4 regions of the Streptomyces sp. NPDC107522 genome follow, and region 3 is predicted to be linked to each of the others. Evidence: riboswitches for the same ligand, from Rfam matches in the RefSeq annotation. Region 3 holds a riboswitch; each other region holds the start of a gene.
What was found. Region 3 has a riboswitch for cyclic di-AMP ahead of ACZ7L6_RS22710 (transglycosylase family protein). Riboswitches for the same ligand answer to the same signal wherever they lie in the genome.
Positions count from the first base shown of each region.

Region 1: another riboswitch for cyclic di-AMP. It lies ahead of ACZ7L6_RS05485 (C40 family peptidase); the one in region 3 lies ahead of ACZ7L6_RS22710 (transglycosylase family protein).
Region 2: another riboswitch for cyclic di-AMP. It lies ahead of ACZ7L6_RS23960 (LysM peptidoglycan-binding domain-containing protein); the one in region 3 lies ahead of ACZ7L6_RS22710 (transglycosylase family protein).
Region 4: another riboswitch for cyclic di-AMP. It lies ahead of ACZ7L6_RS29555 (M23 family metallopeptidase); the one in region 3 lies ahead of ACZ7L6_RS22710 (transglycosylase family protein).

Region 1 is NZ_JBVKAU010000002.1:66,593-70,052, forward strand. Features, by position in the region: gene ACZ7L6_RS05475 (LysR family transcriptional regulator) at 1-841, opposite strand, end outside; gene ACZ7L6_RS05480 (LysE family translocator) at 933-1,553, shown strand; gene ACZ7L6_RS05485 (C40 family peptidase) at 1,607-2,080, opposite strand; cyclic di-AMP (ydaO/yuaA leader) riboswitch at 2,084-2,216, opposite strand; gene ACZ7L6_RS05490 (hypothetical protein) at 2,636-2,944, opposite strand; gene ACZ7L6_RS05495 (ATP-dependent Clp protease proteolytic subunit) at 2,952-3,460, opposite strand, start outside.
Region 2 is NZ_JBVKAU010000007.1:158,610-162,069, forward strand. Features, by position in the region: gene ACZ7L6_RS23955 (HAD family hydrolase) at 125-955, shown strand; gene ACZ7L6_RS23960 (LysM peptidoglycan-binding domain-containing protein) at 1,016-1,750, opposite strand; cyclic di-AMP (ydaO/yuaA leader) riboswitch at 1,756-1,939, opposite strand; gene ACZ7L6_RS23965 (polyprenyl synthetase family protein) at 2,988-3,460, shown strand, end outside.
Region 3 is NZ_JBVKAU010000006.1:525,849-529,308, forward strand. Features, by position in the region: gene ACZ7L6_RS22705 (transglycosylase family protein) at 1-997, shown strand, start outside; cyclic di-AMP (ydaO/yuaA leader) riboswitch at 1,203-1,402, shown strand; gene ACZ7L6_RS22710 (transglycosylase family protein) at 1,407-2,096, shown strand; gene eno (phosphopyruvate hydratase) at 2,406-3,460, shown strand, end outside.
Region 4 is NZ_JBVKAU010000011.1:19,377-22,836, forward strand. Features, by position in the region: gene ACZ7L6_RS29550 (PP2C family protein-serine/threonine phosphatase) at 1-1,071, shown strand, start outside; cyclic di-AMP (ydaO/yuaA leader) riboswitch at 1,305-1,462, shown strand; gene ACZ7L6_RS29555 (M23 family metallopeptidase) at 1,474-2,499, shown strand; gene ACZ7L6_RS29560 (aldo/keto reductase) at 2,690-3,460, shown strand, end outside.

The DNA.
Region 1 (3,460 bases), on a different contig from region 3:
CCGTGCGGTAGGCGACCGAGACCGTACGGCGTAGCTCCCCGCCCTCCAGTGCGCGCACCCCCACCGGAGTGACCGATGTGCGCGCCACCATCTCCGGTACGAGCGCCACTCCGAGGCCCGCGCTGGCCAGCGCGCACACCAGGAGGTATCCGGGTGTCGGGACCAGCACCGACGGTGTGGCACCGGCCCGGGCCAGGAGCGCCTCGACGCCCCGTCGGGCCGGAGCGTCCGGCGCCATGCTGATCAGGGGCTGGCCGGCGAGCTCGGCCAGCGGCAGGCGTGCGGTTCCGCTGGTGAGGGCGTGGCCCGGGGCGGACACCAGGACCAGCTCCTCGACGAGGATCGGCTCGATGCCTACGGAGGACGGGAGCGGGATCGGGTCACCCGGCTGATAGGCGTGCGTCAGGGCCAGGTCGACCTCGCCGGCTGCCACGGCGGTGACGCCGGCCGAGGGTTCGTAGTCGGCGACGGTCAGCTCCACGTCCGGATGGGCCCGGCGGAAGGCGCTGAGGGCCGGCGGCAGCAGATGGATGCCGGCCGTCTGGAAGGTGCCAAGGCGGAGCGTGCCGCCCGACAGCCCGGTCAGCCGGGCCAGTTCGTGCCGGGCCCGCTCGAGCTCGTCCAGCACCCGCCGCGCCCGGGTCACCAGCAGCTCCCCCGCACCCGTCAGCCGCGCCCCGCGGTGGTGCCGTACCAGAAGGGCGGTGCCCGCCTCGCGTTCCAGCTTGGCCAGCTGCTGGGAGAGCGCCGGCGTGGTGTAGCCGAGCCGCTCGGCCGCTCGGGTGATCGAACCCGCCTCCGCGACCGCCACCAGCGCGGCGAGCCGGGTCGGGTCGTACATGCGAGTCTCCCAGGAGCCTAAACCAATGCTTTAGGAGTCTCCAGAATATTCGAAATACCTGTTGAAGGCTTCCGGACGGCACTCTGGCCGCATGGATGCTCAGCTCATCGCCTTCACCGGGGTCTCCGCCGGCCTGGTCGCCATGCCCGGGGCGGACTTCACCGTCGTCGTACGCAACGCCCTCGTCTCCCGCCGGGCGGGCATCGCCTGCGCGCTCGGGATCGGGGCCGGGCTGCTGGTTCATGTGACGCTGGCGGTGGTGGGAGTCGCCGCGGTGCTGGCCGCCGTACCGGCGCTGTTCCGGGCGCTCCAGGTGGTGGGCGGTGTCTATGTGCTGTACCTGGGCGTTCAGACGCTGCGGCAGCGGCACACCGAGGTGGCCGACACGGGCGCGGGCGAGGATTCCACCGCGCGGCCGCTGCGGCAGGGCTTCGTCACCAACGCCCTCAACCCGAAGGCGTCCCTCACCTTCCTCAGCGTGCTGCCGCAGTTCGTGCCCGCGGGCGCTCCGGCGCTGCCCCGCACGCTGCTGCTGGCCCTGATCGTGCTCGCGATCGCGCTGGTGTGGTTCCAGGTCGTCGCACTGCTGGTGGACCGGCTCGGCAGGTGGCTGCGCAGGCCACGCGCCGCCCGGGCGGTCACGCTCGGCACGGGGGCCGCGCTGACGGCCTTCGGCCTGGCGCTCCTCGCGGGGCCGCTGTCGGCCCTGTGAGGCCCCGGGGGCGGTGACGGCACATCAGACTGCCGTCACCGCCTCCGGGAAGGTCACTTGACCCGGCCGTACCAGACGCTCCTGGTCCAGATCTTCTGCAGCTTCACGACGTCCCCGCTCTTCGGGGAGTGCCAGATCTTTCCCTTCCCGGCGTAGATGCCGACGTGGTAGACGTTCGACCCCGAGTGGAAGAACACCAGGTCCCCGGCCTTGCGGTTACTGGCGGAGATGTGACGCGTCTTGTTGTACTGCTGAGCCGCCGTACGGGGCAGCTTCTTGCCCGCCTTCTTGTACGAGTACAGCGTGAGCCCTGAGCAGTCGAACCTGTACGGCCCGGTGGCGCCCCACTTGTACGGGGAGCCCTTCTTGGAGGCCGCCACTTGAAGTGCCTTGGACGCCGGCGTCGCGGCTTCGGCCTCGGCGGTGAGGCCGGGGGCGACGACGGTGCCGCCCACTGCGGCGAGGGTGAGAGCGGAGGCCGTACCGGCCCGGGCCATCAGCGACGGGACACGATTGAGCGCAGTCATGCGCAACCCTTCGTCAGCCGCCTGTGAAGGATGACCTGTCGGATTCGGGCTGGCGAAGTTGCCCGGCCGCGTTGCCGCGGCTTCACCCCAAGGGTTGCTCGGATCGAACGAACGTCCGCTCCGGCGACCCGTCTTGCTCGGGTCCTCCACTCCTGCCGATCCACTCCTGAAGACCGGTCATCCGGGCGGCGGCAGGACTCGGCGTCCGCCCGGACCGCCCCGCCGCTGTGGCGGGGGCTTGTCATCAGACAGGGATCTTGACGCACGAGTGAGCGAAATACCCAACGGAATCGGGGATTTGTGTTGTTACTCACCACTCACCCGTTCGGGTGGGTAGCCACGTTTTCGTAGGGGTGTCCAGATGCCCGAGGAGCCCCGGACCAGGGACGGAACGCTCGATTCCGCCTTGACGTCATGACTGTTGCGCAACCCTGACAGGCATACAAAAGGAGAAGTGACTACGCCGAAAGGGGGTACGTCATTTGGTCCGTTTCAGCCCCGCTCCGGACGCCTCGTCAATGGGCCGAGGCGTCCGGTGTCGCTCTGAACACGCCGTCAACTGTCGGAGCGCGGCGGCACCGTGACGCGAGCCGTGCGGCGCTCTCCGTCCAGCACGCGCAACGCACGCGCCAGCGTGGGCGCGTGCAGCTCCGTCTCACCGCGCTGGTGCATCAGCGCCAGCGCGTCCCGGAGCTCGGCCGCCCTGGCGACCAGCGCCTGGGCGGCGCGCAGTCCGCGGTAGGTGTCGCCGTGCTGCGCCGGGTTGATCCGGCCCAGTAGGTCGACCACGTCGAGGTAACGGTCGATCAGCTCGCCCTCCGCACGGGTCAGTGCGGGCAGGGGTGGCAACTCGGGTGGGAGCACCGGCCGATCACCGCCCAGTGGGCGGGGCGAGGGTGGTCTTGCGGCTGGGGATGATCCGGTCCACCAGGCCGTACTCCACGGCGGCCTGCGCGTCCAGGATCTTGTCCCGCTCGATGTCGGCGCCGACCTGCTCGCGGCTGCGCCCGGTGTGCCGGACGAGCAGCTCCTCGAGGCGGGCCCGAATGCGCGTCAGTTCGTCGGCCTGGATGGCGAGATCGCTCGCCTGTCCCTCGATCGGCTCGGGCAGCCCCGGCTGGTGGATCACCATGCGCGCCCCCGGCAGCGCGAACCGCTTCCCCGGAGCGCCCCCGGCCAGCAGCACCGCGGCGGCCGAACCGGCCTGGCCCAGGCAGATCGTCTCCACGTCGCAGGTGACGTACTGCATCGTGTCGTAGATCGCCGTCATGGCGCTGAACGAGCCGCCGGGCGAGTTGATGTACAGCGAGATGTCCCGGTCGGGTTCCTTGTGCTCCAGGTACATGAACTGCGCCATCACATCGTTGGCCGAGGTCTCGT
Region 2 (3,460 bases), on a different contig from region 3:
CGGACAGGGCCGGGAGCAGAACCGGAACCAGGCCCACAACCGGAACAGGTGTCAACACATGTGAACACAGCAGCCGTCCGGTTCGAGTCGAGTCGATGGGGCGTCCTGTCCGTATTCTCTGATCATGGCCGCACCTATCGCATATTCACTCATCGCCACTGACCTGGACGGGACCCTGCTCCGAGGCGACGACACGCTCTCGGACCGGTCCATCGACGCGCTCGCGCTGGTGGCGGCGGCCGGTGCGCAGCACCTCGTCGTGACGGGGCGCCCGGCGCCCAGAGTGCGGCCGCTCCTCGACGAACTGGGCAGCGGGGGGCTCGCGGTGTGCGGACAGGGCGCGCAGTTGTACGACGCCGGCGCGGACCGTCTGCTGTGGTCCGTCACTCTGGACCGGGAGTTGGCGGAGACCGCGCTCGGCAAGATCGAGGCCGAGGTGGGGCAGGTGTACGCGGCCGTCGACCAGGACGGCGTCGACGGGCTCACGCTCATCGAACCCGGGTACCTGATGCCCCACCCCACCCTGCCCGCCGTACGTGTCCAGCGCCGCGACGATCTGTGGTGCGAGCCGATCAGCAAGGTGTTGCTGCGTCATCCCAGCCTGTCGGACGACGAGTTGGCGGCGACGGCGCGCTCGGTGGTCGGCTCCCTGGCCACCGTCACCATGTCGGGGCCCGGGACCGTCGAACTCCAGCCATGCGGCATCACCAAGGCGACCGGTCTCGCGCTTGCCGCCGAGCATCTCGGCCTCGGTCCGCACGAGACCATCGCCTTCGGTGACATGCCCAACGACATCCCCATGTTCGACTGGGCCGCGCGTGGCGTCGCCATGGCCAACGCCCACCCCGAACTCCAGGCGGTCGCCGACGAGATCACCCTGTCGAACGAGGACGACGGCATCGCCGTCGTCCTCGAAAGACTCTTCACGGGCAGTATGGCCGATTTCGCCCGGTAGGGAACCTTTGCCCAGTAGGGCTGGTTCGCTGCCTAGTGGGGCTGTTGACCTGTTCCTGGCCTAGTAGGGGCCGTTCACGTTGTCGATCGAGCCGTAGCGCGCGGCCGCGTAGTTGCACGCGGCCACGATGTTCGCGACGGGGTCGAAGGGGTCGTACACCGTCCCCGGCACGTGGTACGTGGCGAAGGTCGGGTCGATGACCTGCAGGAGGCCCTTCGACGGGGTGCCCGCGGCGGCGTTGGAGTCCCAGTTGTTGATGGCCGTGGGGTTGCCGGACGACTCACGCATGACGTTGCGGTAAATGCCGTCGTACGACCCGGGAATTCCGTTCTGCTCCATGATGTCCAGCGCGTTGCGGATCCAGCCGTCGAGGTTGTTCGGGAACGTCTTGACGGAAGACTGGGTGGCGCGGGCCACGGAGGACTTCTTGGCGGGCGCGGACGCCTTGCCGGCCGTCGTGCTCGCCTTCTTCGTCGCCCGGACCTTCAGGTCGACGCCCGGGTGGATCAGCCGGGGGTTGTCGCCGATGGCCTTGCGGTTGTCCTTGTAGAGCTGCCGCCAGCCGCCCTGCGCGTCGTACCGGTCCGCGATCCCGTAGAGCGAGTCGCCCTTCTTCGTGGTGTACGTGACCGACCCGACCTTCGTCGGCGTGGGGGCCTGGGCGGCGGGCTCCGCGGCGCTCGCGGTGGTCGCGCTGAGGAGCGGGAGGGCGAGAGCGGCGGTGCCGGTTCCGGCGGCGACGACGTGTCGGGTGAGCGGGTTGGTGCGGGGGCGGCGGTGCTTGCCTCGGGCCATGGCGCTGTTCCTCTCCGACGCCTGCGAGGTGAGCTGTCGGGTTCGGGCGGGAGATGCCCGGCCGCGCCGCCCTGCGGCAGCGCGACTTCACCCCGAGCCGCTCCGGTACGCCATCAAGGCGGCCGGTTCGGCGACTTACCTGGGTCCCCCGCTCCTGCCGTGCGTGTGTGAGTGCGTCGATGGATGACTCGGGCGGCGGCAGGATTCGGCGTCCGCCCGACTGAGCGGGAACGTATGCGAGAGCACATGCCCGGAACAAGTGCCATGGTCGCCTGTCGTGCCGGTTGACCATGGTCTGGTGTGTATGGGGTGCTTGATCCTTTGCGGTTGCCAAGCCTCAACTTGCGCTTGAGGCAAGGAGGTATGGGGCGTGCCGGTCTGGGTGCTTGAGCGCGGCCGCGTGACTCAACTCACTGGCATCCACAAGAGCGGCAAATCGGGCAATGGGTCCAACTCGCCTTTAACTGGCTGTCCGTGAAGTCCGTTTATCCCGTGTCCGATGGAAAAGGGCCTCTTCGTCCTCATCGTGGATCGCCTCGCCCGGAAGTTCCGGGGAGCTCCCGCCGGTTTCAGGGTGAAGACCGCGCGGGGGTGCCTTCGGGTGCTCCAACGCCCCGGCGTGCTCGCCCACTTCGGGGCTGAAGGGCCTCGGTTGTGCATATCGACCGCGAAGGCGGAACCTCCCGTGGAGTGCGCGTCGTTGTCTTGGTGATCGTCCGTGGCGCCGGCTGTGCCGGTCGTGTCGACCGTGGCGATCGCCTTGAGCGGCTCGGGCGTGAGGGCTGTGGCCTGAGAGGGGTGGCGTCGGTGTGCCTGGATGCCGCCCGGAGGGGGTGAGGGGGTGCCCTGAGGGCGGGGTGGAGGCGATGGCTCCGGGGATGGCTTGCCCATGTCGCTCGAGGAGGTCGCGTCCGTGGGGTGTGGCATGAGGATGCGGGGCGAGCGCGCCTCTGGGCCGGTCGGGGGAGGTGTGGGCGTCGCGGGGTGGAGGGCCCCTGTCTGGCTGGATGACGACGAGGGATCGGGGCACAGGCGGGTACATCCCTATAAGTCGATGGATGTCCGGCCTTATCAGGTGATCAAAAACATACCGGTCGTGATCCGATACCGCCCGTGGTGGACGGGTGGGCGGCATCGGTGATCGAAACGTGACCGGATACGCTGACTTGAGTGATGGCAGCGACCTATCGACAAACCGTGTAACCGCCAGTAGACACCAGCAGACAGGAGACCCCTCGTGACCGTCGTCGGGCCGTTCGGGCTGAGCGTGCGGGACCAGGCTCTGGAAGCCGATGTCCAGGCCGGATTGGCGGCTGTCGAGGAGGGATTGCTCGAAGCCACCAAGAGTGAGGTCCCCTTCATCACCGAGGCCGCCCAGCATCTGGTGCGAGCGGGTGGAAAGCGGTTCCGGCCCTTGCTGGTGATGCTCACCGCCCAGTTCGGGGACCCGTACGCGCCGGGGGTCGTGCCGTCGGCGGTGGTGGTCGAGCTGACCCATCTGGCGACGCTGTACCACGACGACGTGATGGACGAGGCGGCGGTTCGGCGGGGCGTCGAGAGCGCGAACACCCGCTGGGGGAACTCGGTCGCCGTTCTGACCGGGGATTTCCTGTTCGCGCGGGCCTCGCACATCCTCGCCGACCTCGGGCCCGAGGCGGTGCGGGTGCAGGCCGAGGCGTTCGAGCGGCTGGTCACCGGGCAGATCCTGGA
Region 3 (3,460 bases):
CATCGTCGCGGCCGGTGTGACCGGCTCCGCCATCGCCATCCCGCTGCTCGGCGCCACGGGCGCCAGCGCAGCCGAGGGCACCGTGTGGGACAAGGTGGCCGAGTGCGAGAGCGGCGGCTCCTGGAGCGCCGACACCGGCAACGGGCAGTACGGCGGACTGCAGTTGACCCAGGAGGACTGGGACAAGTACGGCGGCCTCGACTACGCCTCCAGTCCCGACCTCGCGAGCCGCTCCCAGCAGATCGCCGTCGCTCAGAAGATCCTCGCGGACCAGGGCACCAGCCCTTGGGGTACCTGTGCGGTGCTCAACGGGCTCACCAAGGACTCCGGTTCGGTCGACCTCGACACCGGCGTCGCGGAGGACTCGCCCTCCGAGGTGTCCGGATCTTCCGGATTGCTGGATTCATCCAACTCATCCGGATCATCTGACTCGTCCAATTCCTCCGACTCGTCCGGCTCGTCGACGCCCTCAGGCTCGTCCGGCGACTCGTCGGACTCCTCGAACTCGCCGAGCGGCTCTCCCGATGGTTCGTCCGAATCGTCCCAGGATTCGTCCTCTTCTCCCTCTTCTTCCTCTTCGGCGGACGATTCCGCGAAGTCCGGTACGTCACCCTCCGCAAAGGCCTCGCAGTCACCCGAGGACCCCTCCACGGAGACGCCCAAGAGTGACGATCAGGCCAACTCCGGCCAGGATGTGGGCTCCTGGGGTCTCGCCGACACGGGGGCGATCTACGCGGAAACGGCCGACGCCGTGGCCGGCTCCGGTCGCCATCGCGGCCCCAGCGCCGACGAGAGTGAGGTCGCCGACAGTGCCGCCAAGGCCTCCGGTCGCCACGCCTCGTACACCGTCCGCGCCGGCGACACTCTCGCGTCCATCGCCGACTCCCTTGAGCTCGACGGTGGATGGTCCGCGCTGTACGACGCGAACAAGAAGGCCATCGGTACTGACGCCAACCACATCTTCCCCGGTCAGACCCTGGAACTCCCCGCCGAATAGGGGGCGAACAGGGCGAAAAGCAGCTGGAGTTCGCGTCATGGTTCGCGCTGAATGTCCGTTTTAAATGTAGTGAGAGATAGATCTCAGAAGCCCTGATCGTCTTTGGAAATCCGGGATTCGGGTGTCTACGGTCGTGATCGCTCGGCAATCCGAGCCCCGGCTGCCGCAACGCCGAATCCTGCCAGCGGCCGCACGGGAACAGTCGTCGCGTCAAGCGCCGTAGGCAGGAGCGGGGGACCCAAGGTAGGCGCCGGGTCCGGCAGTTGAGGCCTTTCGAGGCCGCACGGCCGGAGTCGGCTAGGGGTGAAGCCGCGCAACGGGAGCCGAAAGGCGACCGGGCGCGGCCGGGCAACTCAACCGGCCCGAACCCGACAGCTCACCTCGCAGGCGTCGGTGAGGGGATCTCTCCATGCTGTTTTCCAGCAAGGGCAAGCACCGTCGTCCGTCCAAGGCCGCTCGCGCCATCGCCGTCGTCGGCGTCACCGGTGCCGCCGCCGTCGCCGCCCCGCTGATGGCGGCCGGCAGCGCCTCCGCCGCCACCGCGTCCGAGTGGGACGCCGTCGCCCAGTGCGAGTCCGGCGGCAACTGGTCGATCAACACCGGCAACGGCTACTACGGCGGTCTGCAGTTCTCCGCTTCCACCTGGGCCGCGTACGGCGGCACGGCGTACGCCTCCACCGCCGACAAGGCCACCAAGGCCCAGCAGATCGAGATAGCCGAGAAGGTCCTCGCGGGCCAGGGCAAGGGCGCCTGGCCGAACTGCGGCACCGGCCTGTCCAGCGCCGCCTACAACGGCTCCTCGGCGAGCGGCTCCTCGCAGAGCACCGAGACGACCACGCGCTCCACCGAGCAGCAGTCGGCCTCCCGCTCCACCGACCGCCCGGCCGCCAAGAAGAGCACCAAGACCGTCACCACCCCGACCGGCAAGAAGGTCAAGAAGGGCGACGGCGAGTACAAGGTCGTCAAGGGTGACACCCTCAGCTCGATCGCCGAGAAGCACGACGTCAAGGGCGGCTGGGAGAAGCTCTTCCAGCTGAACAAGGACATCGTCGAGGACGCGAACCTGATCTACCCGGGTCAGCAGCTGCACCTGAAGTAATACCCGGGCGACAGCTGAACCACAGCGCCCTCCCATCCGTGGTCCTCATAATGAAGGCCTCGTGAGGGCCACCCCCGTCCCCACGGGCTCCCCGCTCCGGTGCGTGTTCCCCCGTACGCACCGGGGCGGGGTTTTTTGTGCGGGGTGCTTTTGTGTACGGGGGTTTTTGTTCCGTTCGGAAACAATTTACTCTCGGTTCTGTCCACGGGCCGGTCGACCGCTGGCCGATCGCCGTGAGCCGGTTAGGCTCGTCTCGCAGTACCCACCACGGTCTGCGTACCCGCGTCACATCCCAAGAAGGAGATGCTCGTGCCGTCCATCGACGTCGTCGTAGCTCGGGAAATCCTGGACTCCCGAGGCAACCCCACGGTCGAGGTCGAGGTCGGCCTCGACGACGGCAGCACGGGTCGTGCCGCCGTTCCGTCCGGCGCCTCGACGGGCGCCTTCGAGGCCATCGAGCTCCGCGACGGTGACCCCAACCGCTACCTGGGCAAGGGTGTCGAGAAGGCCGTCCTCGCCGTCATCGAGCAGATCGGCCCGGAGCTGGTCGGCTACGACGCCACCGAGCAGCGCCTGATCGACCAGGCCATGTTCGACCTGGACGCCACCGACAACAAGGGCTCCCTCGGCGCCAACGCCATCCTCGGCGTCTCGCTCGCCGTCGCCCACGCCGCCTCCGAGGCCAGCGACCTCCCGCTCTTCCGCTACCTGGGCGGCCCGAACGCGCACCTGCTGCCGGTGCCGATGATGAACATCCTGAACGGCGGCTCGCACGCCGACTCCAACGTGGACATCCAGGAGTTCATGATCGCCCCGATCGGCGCGGAGTCCTTCTCCGAGGCCCTGCGCTGGGGCGCCGAGGTCTACCACACCCTGAAGAAGGTCCTGAAGAGCAAGGGCCTGGCCACCGGCCTCGGCGACGAGGGCGGCTTCGCCCCGAACCTCGGCTCCAACCGCGAGGCCCTCGACCTCATCCTCGAGGCCGTCAAGGAGGCCGGCTACACCCCCGGCGAGCAGATCGCCCTCGCCCTCGACGTCGCCGCGTCCGAGTTCTACAAGGACGGCGTCTACGTCTTCGAGGGCAAGGAGCGCTCGGCGGCCGAGATGACCGAGTACTACGCCGAGCTCGTCGAGGCGTACCCGCTCGTCTCCATCGAGGACCCGCTGTTCGAGGACGACTGGGAGGGCTGGAAGACCATCACCGCCAAGCTCGGTGACAAGGTCCAGCTCGTCGGCGACGACCTGTTCGTCACCAACCCCGAGCGCCTGGCCCGCGGCATCGAGGAGGGCGCGGCCAACGCCCTGCTGGTCAAGGTCAACCAGATCGGCTCCCTGACCGAGACCCTGGACGCCGTCGAGCTCGC
Region 4 (3,460 bases), on a different contig from region 3:
TCGTACGCACGCCGGTTCGTCCGGCTGCTGCCGGCCCTGTCGATCGGGGCCGGGGGCGTGTACGACTACGCCACCCCGACGGATTTCACCGGCGCCCCCTTCTTCACCGCCGCGCCCCTGGTCGCCGCCCCGCTCTACACGCAGCGCGGCACGGTCGTCACAGGCCTGGTCGCCTTCGCCGTACTGCTCGGGCTCCGCATTCATCTCGGCGGCCTCCCCCGGGCGGAGGTGATCACCGAGCTGGTCACCGTGGTGGTCGTCTGCGTGCTCGCCGTCCTCATCAACCTTCTCGTCCGCCGCAGCAACGAGCGCCTCGCCTCCGCACGCGAGATCGCCGAGGCGGCCCAGCGCGCCGTCCTGCCGGAGCCCGCCGAGCGGATCGGAGGGTTCCAGATCGCGGCCAGGTACGAGGCGGCGCAGAAGGGCGCCTCCATCGGCGGTGACCTGTACGCCGTGCAGGACAGCCCGCACGGTGTACGGGTCGTCGTGGGGGACGTACGCGGCAAGGGCATGGGTGCCGTGGGGGCCGTCGCCGTCGTCATCGGGGCCTTCCGGGAGGCCGCCGAGCAGGAGGCCACTCTGGAGGCAGTGGCACAGCGGCTGGAGCGGGCGCTGGCGCGCGAGCGTATGCGGCGCGAGGGAGTCGAGTCCTACGAGGGGTTCACCACCGCCGTACTCGCCGAGCTGCCGCACGGCAACGGGATCGTGCGGCTCGTCAACCGCGGGCACCCACCGCCCCTGCTGCTGTACGCCGACGGCAGCGTGCGCTCGCTGCTCGCCACCGAGCCCGCGCTGCCGCTGGGCATGGCGGAGCTCGGCGCCTGGCCCGACCGGGCCGAGGAGGCCGACTTCGTGAGCGGATCCACGCTGCTGCTGTACACCGACGGCCTGTCCGAGGCGCGGGACGAGAACGGACGGTTCTACGACCCCGAGGTGGGTCTCGCGGGGCAGCGGGCCGACGCACAGCGCGAGCCGGCCGCGCTCCTCGGTGCGCTCGCCGCGGAGGTGCGCCGGCACTCCGGGGACGGGATGGCGGACGACATGGCCCTCATCGCCGTACGACGACCGTGATCGTTCTCACCAAGGGTGATCGGGCGACCGCCCTCCGCATAACAACTGACATACCGTCAATACCTGTGTGGCTCCCGAGCCTCGGCCAACTCGCCCGATTTAGGCCGCTCATGACCCCTAAGTCCCGCTGAAAATAGTTAATGATCAAGCGGAACAGCTTGGAATCCGCACCTCGCGTCTATTAACGTTCGATAACGCAGCGCGGTCGTCCCAGCCGTCACAAGAGATGGCTCCGTGCGCACGCGCCGAATCCCGCAAGGGAGCCGGGGAACCACCACCCTGGGGTGAATCGCGCGGATTCCGCCGTGAAGTCACGGACGGTATACGCGCGTAGGAGACCTTCCTGCTCCGAACCCGTCAGCTAACCCGGTAGGCGAGAAGGAAGGAAAGGAGTACGCCCACGTGGCGTCCAACAGGCCTGCTACGCAAGCCCCGTTCGTGCCGAGTCAGCGCAGCACCGACACCTTCGGCTACGACAGCTACCGCACCGACGAGGGCCCGTTCGAGGAGTGGAACCCCACCGCGGAGTCCATTCGTCCGGTCCGTGGCAGGCATCGCGTCGCCAAGCAGCGCGGCGGGGGACTCGCGCGCAGCTCCACGGTTCTCGGCGTCGGCGTCATAGCCGCCGTCGGCGCGGGCGGCATGGCCAGCGCGCAGAGCGGCAAGCCGCCGGTCGCCATCACCATGCCCGACCTGCCGCTGATCTCCGACGACGACTCCTCCGCCGCCGAGGACTCCGCGACCGCGCTGAGCACCATGGGCGAGACCACCGAGGAGACCACCCAGGGCACCAGCGACGCCGGTGAGGCGCTGCGGGCCCGGATCATCGCCCAGGTCGAGCAGCAGCAGGACCAGATCCAGAACAAGGCCGCCGCCGAAGCGGTCGCCGCCGCCGAGAAGGAGGCCGCCGCCGCGGCCGCCAAGGCGGAGAAGGAGGCCGAGGCCAAGGCCGCCGCCGCCAAGGCCAAGGCCGAGGAGGAGGCCCGCAAGAAGGCCGAGGCCGAGCGCCTCGCCGAGCTGGCCAAGCAGTACACGCTGCCGACCTCCTCGTACACCATCACCTCGACCTTCGGTCAGGCCGGCGCCTACTGGTCGTCCGGCTACCACACGGGCCTCGACTTCGCCGCCCCGTCCGGCACGCTGATCAAGGCGGTCCACTCCGGCACGATCACGTTCGCCGGCTGGGACGGCTCGTACGGCTACAAGACCGTGCTGACCCTCGACGACGGCACCGAGCTCTGGTTCGCGCACCAGTCCTCGATCAGCGTCAGCGTGGGCCAGAAGGTCAACACGGGCGACGTCATCGGCCGCGTGGGCGCCACCGGCAACGTGACCGGTGCCCACCTCCACCTCGAGGTGCACCCCGACGGCAGCACGAGCGGCATCGACCCGATGGCGTGGCTGCAGAGCAAGGGCCTCACGCCCTGAGGTTCACCCGCTTCCGAGACCGCGTTTCGGATGCCCCGGCCTTTGATCCCGGTTCCGATCCCCCGGCGGTCCTGACGGCTACCCCCCACGTCAGGGCTGCCGGTTTCCGGAGCGCCGGGGTCCGCTTGTTTACGGGAAATTTGCGGGCGTCCCGGAAGACCGGGCTCCGCCAAGCGCGTTGATGTCGAGCATGACTTCTCTTCGCAAGCTCGGCTCCTCCGACCTCGAGGTCTCCCCGCTCTCCCTCGGCGGCAACGTCTTCGGCTGGACCGCCGACGAGGACCGGTCCTTCGCCGTCCTCGACGCCTACACGGCGGCCGGCGGCAACTTCATCGACACGGCCGACTCGTACTCGGCCTGGGTCGAGGGCAACGCGGGCGGCGAGTCCGAGACCATCATCGGCAAGTGGCTGCGGGCGCGCGGCAACCGGGACGACGTCGTCATCGCCACGAAGGTCAGCCAGCACCCCGACTTCCAGGGCCTGTCCGCCGCCAACATCAAGGCCGCCGCGGACGCCTCGCTCCGCCGCCTCGGCACCGACCGCATCGACCTCTACTACACCCACTTCGACAAGCCCGAAGTCCCGGTCGAGGAGATCATCGGCGCGCTGGACGAGCTGGTGAAGGCGGGCAAGGTACGGCACATCGCCGCCTCCAACATCTCCGCCGAGCGGCTGCGGGCGTCCCTGGACTTCTCCGACCGCGAGGGCCTCGCCCGGTACGTCGCCCTGCAGCCCCACTACAACCTGGTCTCCCGCGACACCTACGAGGGCGAGCTCCAGGACCTCGCCGAGCGGGAAGGCCTCGCGGCGGTCCCGTACTACGCCCTGGCGTCCGGCTTCCTCACGGGCAAGTACCGCGCCGGTACGACGGTGGGGAGCCCGCGCGCCCAGGGCGCCGGCAGGTACCTGGAGACGGAGCGGGGCCGCAACGTGCTCGCCGTCCTCGACGAGATCGCCCAG